Regions from separate parts of the Bacillus sp. JJ722 genome, predicted to be linked through region 2. Evidence: riboswitches for the same ligand, from Rfam matches in the RefSeq annotation. Region 2 holds a riboswitch; the other holds the start of a gene.
What was found. Region 2 has a riboswitch for cobalamin ahead of V7014_RS19280 (ribonucleoside-diphosphate reductase subunit alpha). Riboswitches for the same ligand answer to the same signal wherever they lie in the genome.
Positions count from the first base shown of each region.

Region 1: another riboswitch for cobalamin. It lies ahead of metE (5-methyltetrahydropteroyltriglutamate--homocysteine S-methyltransferase); the one in region 2 lies ahead of V7014_RS19280 (ribonucleoside-diphosphate reductase subunit alpha).

Region 1 covers NZ_JBALMO010000049.1:426-7,401, forward strand. The annotation lists gene V7014_RS08040 (RNA polymerase sigma factor) at 1-433, opposite strand, end outside; gene V7014_RS08045 (AAA family ATPase) at 550-1,308, opposite strand; gene V7014_RS08050 (TetR/AcrR family transcriptional regulator) at 1,457-2,047, shown strand; gene V7014_RS08055 (MFS transporter) at 2,177-3,394, shown strand; cobalamin riboswitch at 3,569-3,759, shown strand; gene metE (5-methyltetrahydropteroyltriglutamate--homocysteine S-methyltransferase) at 3,889-6,189, shown strand; gene V7014_RS08065 (DUF3916 domain-containing protein) at 6,562-6,976, shown strand, end outside.
Region 2 covers NZ_JBALMO010000170.1:7,953-14,577, forward strand. The annotation lists gene V7014_RS19255 (ABC transporter substrate-binding protein) at 1-890, opposite strand, end outside; gene V7014_RS19260 (ABC transporter permease) at 887-1,690, opposite strand; gene V7014_RS19265 (ABC transporter permease) at 1,677-2,489, opposite strand; gene V7014_RS19270 (ABC transporter ATP-binding protein) at 2,479-3,585, opposite strand; gene V7014_RS19275 (helix-turn-helix domain-containing protein) at 3,628-4,170, opposite strand; cobalamin riboswitch at 4,452-4,653, shown strand; gene V7014_RS19280 (ribonucleoside-diphosphate reductase subunit alpha) at 4,809-6,625, shown strand, end outside.

The sequences.
Region 1 (6,976 bases), on a different contig from region 2:
TGGTATTTGGATTTTCTTCAAGAATATGTGCAATCTCCTCAATCTTAAGGTCTTCAAAGAAACGAAGAATAATGATCATGCGATATGTATGAGGTAATGCCTCAACTGCTTCTCTTAAATCCATATCCTCATAGCTGTCTTCATTGCCATGTGCCATAAACTCAATCGTTTCATCTTCTACTAATTGCTCCCTCTTACGCTTTCTAATCATATCTATTGACGTATTAATAATAATTCGATAAAACCAGCTTTTTATAGCGGCTGATTCTTGAATATTCTGGATGGAACAAAGCCCTTTTCGAATCGATTCCTGGACGATATCTAAAGCATCTTGTTGATTTTTAACATAGCTATACGCAAATCGATATAAGCTTTGTTGGTTTTCTGTTACATAGGTTATAAAATCTCTTTCTATTTTCTTTTTGTAAAACATGTTATTACCTCTCTTGATACGTATCAATTTTGAAGACAATGCTAAGACGCAGCTGTCTGTAAAAAAGTTTTATAAAAAAAATAAAAATAAGATTTCTCTTATTTTTATTTTACTTCTTATTCATTTTTCTCCATTAACACTCTTAACATTCTCTCAGGATAATCTAAAAAAGATTTCGTTATTTGATAATGCTCCGTTTCTTTATATGATACTCGATGATAACCTTCTTTAATTTCGTAGATGATTGCATTTGGGTATGCCATTAAGATTGGTGAATGTGTAGCAATGATAAATTGACAACCTTGCTCAACAAGCTCATGTAATCTGGCAATCATCGTTAATTGACGGGATGGAGAAAGTGCCGCTTCAGGCTCATCCAAAATATAAATTCCTTCCCCTTTAAATTTATGTACTAATAATGACATGAACGATTCTCCATGAGATTGCTCATGAAGCGATACACCACCGTATTGATCAATTAGTTTTGGCCCACCATGCTCACGATCCAGTTCCTCAATATTAGTTGCTACATTATAGAAACTCTCTGCTCTTAGAAAGAATCCATCACGCGGTTTCATCACACCTTTCACTATAGTGACAAAATCATGTAGCTCTGAATGCGATTCATACGATGAAAAATTAAAATTTTTTGTACCTCCTTCAGGATTGAATCCATAAGATGTAGCAATCGCTTCTAGGATTGTCGATTTTCCACTTCCATTTTCTCCAACAATAAAGGTTACATTAGGATGTAACTTTAATTCAGATAAATATTGAACAGCTGGTAATGAAAATGGATACTTGGAAGTAGAAGGTATTAGGTTTCTCTTTAATTTTACACTTCTAATAAATTGATTAAAGTCAGTCAGTTCCATGAATTATTGAAATCTCCTCATCATTTTATTCGTCAATAGGCTCTTACATTTCTTTTTATATTACCTTATTTCTCTCTTGACAGTCATTGTAATTATATATATCTTATTAGTAGACCAACCGTTCAGTTTAGAAGTTATGGAGGCTAATATGGGAAAACAAAATGAAGGATCGTCTACAAAACTTAAAATTGCCAAAATAGCTGAAGAATTATTTTCTCAAAAAGGCTATGCAGCGACTTCGATGGAAGATATTACAATCGCATCAGGAAGTAGTAAAGGCAGCATTTATTACCACTTTAAGAGTAAAGAAAAACTCTTTATGTTTATTATAGAAACAACTGCAAATGAATGGAAAGAAGAATGGAACAAAATAGAAGTAACTTGCAAAACAAATATCGAGAAGCTATATGCTATTGCCGAGCACTATGTTAAAGATTTTCAAAACCCAATTTTTAAAGCTATGGAAGAATATGGTACGAGTGAAGTTGTAGATGAAGAAGCTACATCTGAATTATTAAATATTATTCGAAATCAATATTATGAATCATATGAAAAAATCATCATGGATGGAATGAAAACTGGTGAATTTATTGACGAAAATCCACGGGAGCTTATGTATATGCTTTTTGCTCTTCATAATGGCTTAGGTGTTGCGTATTATGAAATGGATTTTGATCAATTGAAAGCACTATATCGTAAAAGTATAGATCTTATATTAACTGGAATAGCTAAACGATAATTCTTAAACATAGGTCGGAGAATGTTCTGACCTAAAATTTTCACACATTTTATAAACCGAACGTTCAGGTTGTTTTTTACACTTTTGTAGACCGAACGTTCAGACTACTAATAAAGGAGACATGAGTAAATGAAAGACTTAATAAGAAATCGAATCTTTCTTATCATTTTAAGCTCCGATTTACTAGATCAAATGAGTATATGGATTCGAAATATGGCAATATTATATTTCGTTATCGAAAAAACAAACCAAAATCCTGTTGCTATTTCTGCAATAACCGTCATCGAATTTCTGCCAATGTTTTTATTCTCATTTATAGGAGGAACATTAGCTGACCGTTGGAATCCGAAGAAGACCATTATTAGCGGTGGACTATTAAGTATTGCTTCCATTCTGCTTATTATCACTTCGGTTTCACTTGGGTTTTGGCAAGCTATTTTCTTCGCTACATTCGTGTCAGCTATTGTTTCTCAGTTTTCACAACCTTCTTCTTCAAAAATCTTCAAAAGACATATACCTGAAGAACAAGTTAGCGTAGCACTAGGTTTATCACAAAGTTTGGGTTCCATATTTGTCATAATTGGACCAATAATTGGAACGACCGTTTATACACAATTTGGCATTTTGCCATCACTTTATCTATTAATAATCACCTTTGGTTTATCAACACTTATTACGTTGTTCTTACCGAAAGATGCTTCCTTTGTACCCGATAAGAATTCAACTGTTTTGTTAGAAATTAAAGAAGGTTTTAAGTATGTTTGGAGCAGCAATAATTTACGGAGAATTTGCTACATCTTTTTCTTCATCGGAATAGCGGGTGGTCTTATACAACCACTTGAAGTGTTTCTTGTAACAGATCGATTAGATTTACCGAAAGAAGCCTTACAATGGCTAACTTCCATTGCCGGTTTAGGAATGTTTATAGGAGGGATTATTGCCGCGATTATCGCTGAACGCATCAGTGGAAGAGCTGCTTTTGTATTCACGCTCATATTCATGTCCATCTCAACAATCTTAGAAGTATGGTCAACATGGTTTGTTTTAACAGCATCGCTAACTTTTTTAAGCTCATTCTTTGTAGCTTTTATACAAATCAAACTTAGTACATTGATGATTACGTACGTTGATGAAGCATTTATTAGTCGAACAAATGGTATTATTACACCAATCATGTTAGCTGCGATGCTAATTGGAAATGCTTTTTCAGGTGTAATAATGCAAGGCACTTCACTCTTTATCGTATATTTCATAGCTGCATTATTCACAGCATTAGCAAGCATCCCTTCTTTAGGGCTTTCGTTTTCAAAAAGTACGAAAAGGACCACAGCAGAATTAAGCTCATAGTTAGAAAGCTGACGATAAGTATTAATAAGTTTACTTTTCGTCAGCTTTTCTTTAGTCCATATATTTATAACCTATACTGTTTTTTCAGTAATCTTTGTTCTCTTTTTGTTTTTGTTTGACGCTCAGCAGTAAAAGTGTTATCATTCGGTATGTTTATTTAGAATTATCAAAAAATAAATATTTGTGGGAATAGGTTTCTTAATATGTATTAAGAATTAAAAGGGAAGTTTGGTGTAAATCCAACGCGGTCCCGCCACTGTATTAGAGTAGTTAGCACATGTATATCACTGATCGATATCGATTGGGAAGATTGTGACTAATGATGATCCTTAAGTCAGGAGACCTGCCTAATCCAACAACACTGTTTTTTACCTACGGAAGATAGGGAGGTGTTAGAATGAATAAACCTGTGCATACATATGGGCATTTCTAACTTTTTTCTAGGGGTAAGTTAGAGGTGCCTTTTTATTTTTATGTATTTGAAAAACAGGGAGATGAATATTTTGAAAACAAGTAATTTAGGTTATCCGCGTATTGGAGAAAATAGAGAATGGAAAAAAGCTCTAGAACAATATTGGGCTGGAAAAATTGATGAACAAAGCTTTGAACAATTAACAGAGAATGTATTGTTATCCAATCTTCAAAAACAAATCGAACAAGGAATTGATTTCATTCCAATAAATGACTTTAGCTATTACGACCATATGCTTGACACTGCTACAATGTTTGGTCTTGTACCACATCGCTATGGCCCTATAAGCGGTAACATACCATTATCTCAATATTTTTCAATGGCTAGAGGTAATCATACAGCTGTTGCCTCTGAAATGACAAAGTGGTTCAATACGAATTACCATTATATTATTCCAGAATTAAATAACCCAACATTTCAACTAGTTGAGAATAAGCCATTAAAGGCCTATCGAAAAGCGAAAGAAATGATTGGAGTGAAAGGAAAGCCTGTAATAGTAGGTCCCTATACATTCCTAAAGCTTTCTAAAGGATATGATGAAAACCAAATTCCAAGTATCCTATTACAACTTATTCCCTTATATCAGCAAGTTCTTAAAGAATTACAAGACGAAGGTGTCGAATGGGTACAAATCGATGAACCAATTCTTGTAACATCTATTACAAATAGTGAATGGAAAACCGTTCAATATATATATGAACAATTACATGAAGCTGCTCCTTCTTTAAATAAAATGCTTCAAACATATTTTGATGCAGTAGATGACTATGAATCAATCGTATCATTACCAGTACAAGGAATCGGATTAGATTTCGCTCATGGATTAAATCAAAACATAAAACATATCCAAACATTTGGTTTCCCAGTAAACAAAGTACTAGGTCTAGGCATCATAGATGGACGAAATATTTGGAAGGCTGATTTAAATAAGAAAAAAGACACCATAGATGCTATTTTGAATATAGTTGACACAGATAGAGTATGGATTCAGCCTTCTTGTAGTTTATTACATGTTCCAATTAACATAAAAAACGAATCAAAATTTGAAGAAACATTAAAGAATGCGCTAGCATTTGCAGATGAGAAATTACAAGAAATACAACTATTGAAAACTAGCTATGAAAATAATTCAAACAGTATTACAGAAGCTTTCGAACAAAATAGAAGAGATATAAAGATATTAAATATGGCCCCTGCTCGAAATAGATCAGATGTTCATTCAGCTGTTAAGAACATTACTTGTCAAGATTTCAAACGCAGTGAAAGCTTCGAACAAAGAAAAGTAATTCAACAAAAGTATTGGAAACTACCAGACTACCCAACTACAACAATTGGTAGCTTCCCACAATCAGTGAAAGTTCGTAATGCACGTCGTCAATTCAAAAATGGAGAATGGACTGATACTCAATATAATGAATTCATAGAATCCGAAATTGATAGATGGATTACAATTCAGGAAGAAATCGGATTAGATGTACTCGTACATGGTGAATTTGAACGCAATGACATGGTTGAATACTTTGGAGAAAAACTAACTGGTTTTGCTTTTAGCTCAAATGGTTGGGTACAATCATATGGCTCACGTTGTGTAAAACCTCCTGTTATATTCGGTGACGTAGCATTTAGTGAACCAATGACATTAAGGGAAAGTCTATATGCTAAAAGTTTAACTAATAAGCCCATGAAAGGAATGTTGACAGGTCCGGCTACAATTCTAAATTGGTCGTTTGTTCGTGATGATCTTTCTAGAAAAGAAGTATGTTTTCAAATCGCACTTGCTCTTAAAAAAGAAATTAAAATTCTAGAGAAGAATGATATAAAAATGATTCAAGTTGATGAGCCTGCATTACGTGAGGGTCTACCTCTTAAAAAAGAAGGTTGGCAAGAGTATTTAGATTGGGGAGTTCAATCCTTTTTATTAGCAACATCTTCTGTTGAAGCAACAACACAAATCCATACACATATGTGTTATTGCGATTTCAATCATTTCCTAGATGTTATTAGCAAACTAGATGCCGATATTATTTCTATCGAAACTTCTAGAAGTCACGGTGAGTTACTTCAATCATCACAACTGAAATCTTATGATAAAGGAATTGGCCTTGGCGTATATGATATTCATAGTCCAAGAGTTCCATCAGTAGAAGAAATTACAGATATTATTATAAAATACTCTGCTGCATTACCTAAGGATCAAATCTGGATCAACCCGGATTGTGGATTAAAAACAAGAAAAGAAGAAGAAACAATCGCATCTTTACAAAACATGGTGAAAGCAACAGAATACATTCGTAATAAAGAAGCTGTGAGTACAACTATATAATTAAGTAATTAAAGGAGTTAAAAATATTTAACTATGATTGCTATTGACGAAAACTCTAAAGCCGTACATGTTTCATCAATCTTTCCAATTACACAGGTAGAAAAAGTATAATATCAATTAGCCATGGAACGTTACCAAGCTAGAAAAAATATTAAAACATCCAAATAATCTAAGGGCTAGCTATGTTATATTTTTCTTTTATAACATAGCCCTTTAATATTCATTATTATCTTAGATTTCAATATAGATAAAACCTATTACTTTGAATCAAGTACGACACGTCCATTTAGCACCAAAAAAATTTGTAACTTTCACGACTCCGTTAAATAACTCTGTTCTTATTTGAACAGAATAAAAGTAAGGAGAAATAGTATGCGTGAGAAAAAAGTTCGTGGGATTAAACGTAAATCTACTAATATGATTAAACGAATTGAAGAAAAAACATTGAAGTTTCCAATAGAATTTTACAATGGTTATTGGTATCTGCATCTACCAGTTGCTGAAGACTTTATAAATTCCGTCAAAACTCCAAAAAAAATCAAACGACTCTGTATCCAAACAATGTTGGCTAGAGCTGAACATCTAATTGGAATGAAGCCAATTGACAAAGAAAAATATCGAGTAGTGGTTGCAGTTGATTTACCTGATTTGTGGGATTCGCAAATTATTGTATTTAAAGGTGACTCCCATTTTAAAGGTTTCTTTAATAGGAATGACGATTATCAAAAGTGGCTTCATCTAACTGAAGATAGAAACATTCAAACAGAATGGAGATTAGCTGTTCCTA
Region 2 (6,625 bases):
TAATCCGTGTTTTGAGCGGCATTTTCTGGATCAAGCATGAAATTGATAAATGCATGGGCACCCTCAATATTCTTTGCCGTTTTCGGAATAACAATGTTATCAAACCACAAGTTAGAGCCTTCTTTTGGCACTACATATTCTAACTTTTCGTTTTCATACATAATTTCAGAAGCATCACCAGACCATACAACTCCAACAGAAGCTTCCTCATTGGCCATTAACATTTTTATTTCATCACCAACGATCGCTTTCACATTTGGTGTAAGTGTATCTAGCTTCTCTTTCGCTTCTTGTAAATGCGCCTTGTTAACATCATTTAAAGAATAGCCTAAAGTATTAAGCCCCATACCCATTACTTCCCGAGCTCCATCAACTAGTAGGATTTCATTTCGTAAATCTTTATCCCACAGATCATTCCAACTTGTAATTTTCTTTCCACCTAACTGCTCAGGATTATAAACAATTCCTACTGTTCCCCAGAAATAAGGAATCGAATACTTATTTTTCGGATCAAATGATAAATCTAAAAAGCGTTTATCAATATATTTCAAATTCGGAATCTTACTATGATCAATTGGAAGCAACAAGTCTTCTTCTTTCATCTTTGAAATCGCGTATTCAGAAGGAACCGCAATATCAAATGTTGTTCCACCTTGTTCAATCTTCGTCAACATCGCTTCATTTGAATCGAACGTTTGATAAATAACTTTATATCCTGTTTCTTTTTCAAACTTCTCAATTAGTTTTGGTTCAATATAATCTCCCCAGTTATATACAGTTATCGTATTATCACCAGAATAGCCTTCTGATGCATTCAATCTATTAATCCAAAATAACAGACCGAACGAAACGACAAAAACGAGAATAAATACTTTTGTGATCGACTTCATTTTCTTATACTCACTCCTTTCGAACGGTTATTGCGTTGATTAATGAAGTAATAACCGATTACTAATACAATTGTGAATAAGAAAATAAGCGTCGATAACGCATTGATTTGTAACGAAATACCTCTTCTTGCTAGAGAATAAATTTCAACTGAAAGTGTTGAGAATCCATTACCTGTTACGAAGAATGTTACCGCGAAATCATCTAACGAATAGGTTAATGCCATAAAGAAACCAGCAAATATACCTGGCGTAATAAACGGAATAACAACTTTCGTTAAGACGTTCCATTTACTTGCACCTAAATCAAGGGCCGCATCAATTAACGTCGCACTCATTTCTTGTAACTTTGGTAATACCATAATAACTACAATTGGAATACTGAAAGCAATATGTGAAAGCAATACAGAAGTGAAGCCTAATTTAATTCCAATCATTGTAAAGAGAATTAGGAATGAAGCACCAATAATAACATCAGGACTAACAATTAATACGTTATTAAGCGATAGCATTGTATTCTTCATCTTAATATTCTTTACGTACATAATCGATAGTGCACCTAACACACCGATAATTGTCGAAATTGCCGCTGATAAAAGAGCAATTACCAAAGTATTTAACACAATAATAAGAAGCCGAGTATCTTGAAGTACCTCTTTATAAAAATCCAAAGTGAAACCTTCAAAGCCTGACATGTCGCCACCGCTATTAAAGGAGTAAAACATCAGATAGAAAATCGGCGCGTATAAAATGATAAATACAATTGCCAAATAAATAGTAGATAGCTTACTATTTCTTTTCAATTTTCATCCCTCGCTTCCGATTTCCAGTAAGAATCATGATGATAAACATAATAATGATTAAGAATACAGCGATTGTCGCTCCCATTCCCCAGTCTTGTGTTACAAGGAAATGTTGTTCAATTGCCGTCCCAAGCGTAATTACTCGGTTACCCGCAATTAATCTTGTGATCATGAATAGCGATAACGCCGGGATGAATACAGCTTGACACCCTGCTTTAACTCCATTTAGTGTCAAAGGAAAAACAACACTTCTGAACGTCGTCCAACTTGAAGCACCTAAATCTAATGATGCATATACAAGTGAAGGATTCATTTTCTCTAACGCATTGAAAATCGGCAAAATCATGAACGGAATAAAGATATATACAGAAACAAATACAAAGCTAAAGTCCGTAAATAGAATTTGTGTATTTCCAATACCAATCACTTCTAGAAAAGCATTAATTGGTCCGTATGTTCCGAAAATACCCATGAAAGCATATGCCTTTAATAAAAGATTAATCCATGATGGCAAAATAATAAGTAATAACCATAACTGCTTATGCTTTGTTTTTGTTAATAAATATGCTGTTGGATAGGCCACTAATAAAGCAAAACCAGTGATTAAGAAAGCATACCAAAATGAACTAAGCGTCATTTTCAAATAAACAGGTGTAAAGAATTTCTGATAATTAGCAAGTGTAAATCCACCTTCTATATCAATAAACGAGAAGTACAACACTAAAACAATCGGCGCAATTACAAACAATAACATCCATGCGTAATATGGAATCGCATATAATATTCGATTACTCTTCATGGTCTGCCTCTTCGTATGCCTCGATACGTGCATCAAACTCTTCTTCTGTTTCACCTGGAGCCATTACATGAATTGCTTCTGGCTCGAAAAATAAGCCGATTTCTTCACCTACTGTAGCCTTCTTCGTTGAATGGACAAGCCACTCATTACCATCGCTGTCATAACAAGAAATTTCATAGTGAACGCCACGGAATAATTGTGTATCTACTTTCACTTGAATTTTTCCTTTTTCAGGTGTCGTAATTTCTAAATCTTCTGGTCGGATTACGATTTCAATCGCTTTATTTGGACTTAATCCTCCATCCACGCATTCAAAGCGCTTGCCAGTAAATTCAACTAAATAATCTTCAATCATTCGCCCTTCAACGATATTCGATTCACCAATAAAGTCAGCAACAAAGCGGTTAATTGGCTCATCATAAATATCTAATGGTGTACCACTTTGTTCAATATTACCACTATTTAGAACGAAGATTTCATCACTCATCGCTAACGCTTCTTCTTGGTCGTGGGTAACGAAGATAAACGTAATCCCTAATCTACGTTGTAATTCTCGAAGCTCATATTGCATTTCCGTACGCAGCTTCAAATCTAGTGCAGATAGTGGTTCATCTAGTAAAATTACTTCTGGTTCATTAACAATCGCTCTAGCAATTGCCACACGTTGTCGTTGACCACCTGACATCTCACTGATTTCTCGATTCTCATAACCAGCAAGGTTTACGAAGCGAAGTGCTTCTTTTACCTTTTGGTCGATCGCGCTATTATTCATTTTCTTAATTCGTAAGCCAAATGCAACATTTTCATAAACATTTAAATGTGGAAACAGTGCATAATCTTGGAATACTGTATTTACTTGGCGTTTATTCGCAGGAATATTGTTCACCAGTTTACCATTAATATAAATATCTCCCTCAGACGGGCTCATAAATCCAGCAATTAATCGCAGAATGGTTGTCTTTCCACAGCCCGAAGGTCCAAGTAGCGTATAAAACTTCCCTCTTTCAATTTCAAAACTAACATTGTTCAATACAGGTGGGTCATCATCAAATTGCTTTGTTACGCCCTCAAAGCGAATAATAGTTTGTTCTGTCATGTCTGTCTCCTTTATCATTATTCCCCATTAATGTAGGTTTTTCTATAAATAAGAATCTGTTGCTACAAGTATCAATTGCGATTTCCCAGTATATTCATTTACAATTTGATGCTCATCTGAAGCTCCAAAGTAAATCGCCTCTCCTGCTTTAGCATAGTATTCTCTTTTTCCTAAGTTTACTTTTATCTTACCTTCTAAGACGTAGCCAAACGTTTCAGAAAGGGATGGCTCAAATACTTTAAATTCACCTTTTTCTTCAAAAGTGAGAATAATCGGCTCCATTTCTTTCTCATTAGACTCTGGCACAAGCCATTGAATATGATATCCTCTCTCTTCATCTTCAAAGCATGTTTGATCTTCTTCACCATAGACCACCTTTTGAATATGATCTTCTTCATTAAAGAACTCCTTTGGTGAACAACCTAATACTTCAATAATATTGAAAAATGTCTCTATGGACGGTGAACTTAAATCTCGTTCCAACTGGGAAATATAACCTTTACTTAAATCTGTACGCTCACCTAATTCTTCCTGCGTAAGACCTTTTTTCAGTCGTAAATTTTTTATTTTCCTACCGATTTGCATGATTGTATAACCTCAATCGTGTTTAAAGTTAGTAAACTTCCAGTAACTATTGTTTACTATTACATTACTTTAAGTTTACTTTTACCACTAGATATTATACAAGATTTATCAAAAACTGCAATAGAAAAATCTCAATTTGTTTAATATATTTTTTGGTAATAATGATCCTTATTATTTAAATATTTTTTTGATAAAATGCAGATGTATTATGTTTGTTAAAAGCTAATAGATATGGTAGTATTAAACACAACATTTAGTATTTACCAAACAAAACAAAACTATATATTGTGTTTAAAAGTGGTGTCCTATTTTAGGACTTAATAGGGAATTCGGTGAGAATCCGGAGCTGTTCCCGCAACTGTAATTGCTGACGATAGAATGAAACCACTATATAGAGAAGATGATTGTTGATCTTCATATATGGGAAGGCATTCGTGTAGGATGAAGCATAGCCAGGAGACCTGCCACCTTTAACTAATTGTTTCTTTCTTCGGGGATTGAGAGTTGAAACGACTTTTTATAAAGGAATTCTCCTTATATATTTGTATGTCGTTTTAAATCCGCTCCTATAGGTAGCGGATTTTTTTATGCTCTTATTCTAAGTATTAATAATTGAATGAAAAAGGAGAACAGATGAAATGATTGAATTAGAAAAAAACGAAACATACGAAAATATTTACAATGAACTACGACAATTACGTACAGCATTTCCTAAGCTTCCTATTCACCTTCTTGAAGAGAAGCTAGAACCATTAGTAAAGCATTACAATGATGAGCCAACAATCTATCAACAAATTATTCTAGAAGCTCTTTCTTATGTTTCAACAGAAGAACCTGAATGGAGCAATGCGGCTTCACGTTTGTATATACAAACACTCTACAAAGAAGCTAGCATCAATCGAAATTACGATGCAAAGCAACGATACGGCTCTCTCTTTGAGCTACTCAAGCTTTTAACAGAAAAGAATATTTATCATAAAAGTTTATTAGAGAGCTATACGCCACAAGAAATTGAAGAAATCAGTTTTTATATCATCCCTGATCGCGATTATTTATTCACTTACATTGGTATTAAAATGCTAGCTGATCGCTATTTGGCAAGAAGTCATCAAGGACTAGTATTCGAACTGCCACAAGAACGTTTTATCATCATTGCTATGACCTTAATGAAGGATGAGCCTCAAGAAAAACGTTTGCACTATATTCAAGAAGCCTATTGGGCAATGAGCAGTCTTTATATGACGACGGCTACTCCAACGCTATCAAATGCTGGAAAAACATGGGGACAACTATCTAGCTGCTTCATTGAAACAGTGGACGATAGCCTAGAATCAATCTATGACAGCAACACAGATATTGCTACCCTTTCAAAAAACGGAGGAGGCATTGGTGTGTATTTAGGCAAAATCCGTTGTCACGGAAGCGATATTAAAGGATTTAAAGGAGCTTCTTCAGGAGTTATCCCTTGGATGAAGCAACTAAATAATACAGCAGTGAGTGTAGATCAACTCGGACAACGGCAAGGGGCAATTAGTGCTTATCTAGATGTATGGCACAAAGATATCTTTGCCTTTTTAGATGTCAAATTGAACAACGGTGATGAGCGTATGCGTACACACGATTTATTTACAGGTGTGTGTATTCCCGATGTTTTCATGGAGCAAGTGGATGCACGAGGAGATTGGTATTTATTCGATCCACATGAAGTGCGCAAAGTAATGGGCTACTCATTAGAAGATTTTTATGATGAAGAAAAAGGGAGTGGTTCATTCCGCATTAAATATGAAGAATGCATCAACCACCCTACCCTCTCAAAAGAAAAAGTGGCGGCTATTGATATTATGAAGAGCATTATGAGAAGTCAATTAGAAACAGGCACACCATTTATGTTTTACCGAGATGAGGTTAATCGCAAGAACCCTAACTCTCATATAGGAATGATATACTGCAGTAATTTATGTACGGAAATAACACAAAATCAAAGTGCAACCCTTCGAATTGAAGAATATGTGAAAGACGGACATATTGTAACGGAGAAAATTCCTGGCGATTTCGTTGTATGTAATTTATCTTCCATTAATCTTGCGAAAGCAGTAACTGATGATGCACTAGAAAGACTTATCGCTATTCAACTACGTATGCTAGATAACGTCATCGATTTAAATACAATTCCTGTTCTTCAAGGAGCTTTAACAAATCAAAAATACAGATCAGTGGGAATGGGTACGTTTGGATGGCATCACTTACTCGCTTTAAAACAAATCAAATGGGAAAGCGATGAAGCAGTCACCTATGCAGATGCATTATATGAACAAATTGCTTTCTATACTATTCGTGAGAGTATGATGCTTGCGAAAGAAAAAGGACACTACCCGGGGTTTACTGGTTCTGAATGGGAAACAGGTGCTTATTTCACGAAAAGAGGGTATAACAATAATGACTCTGAGCTTGATTG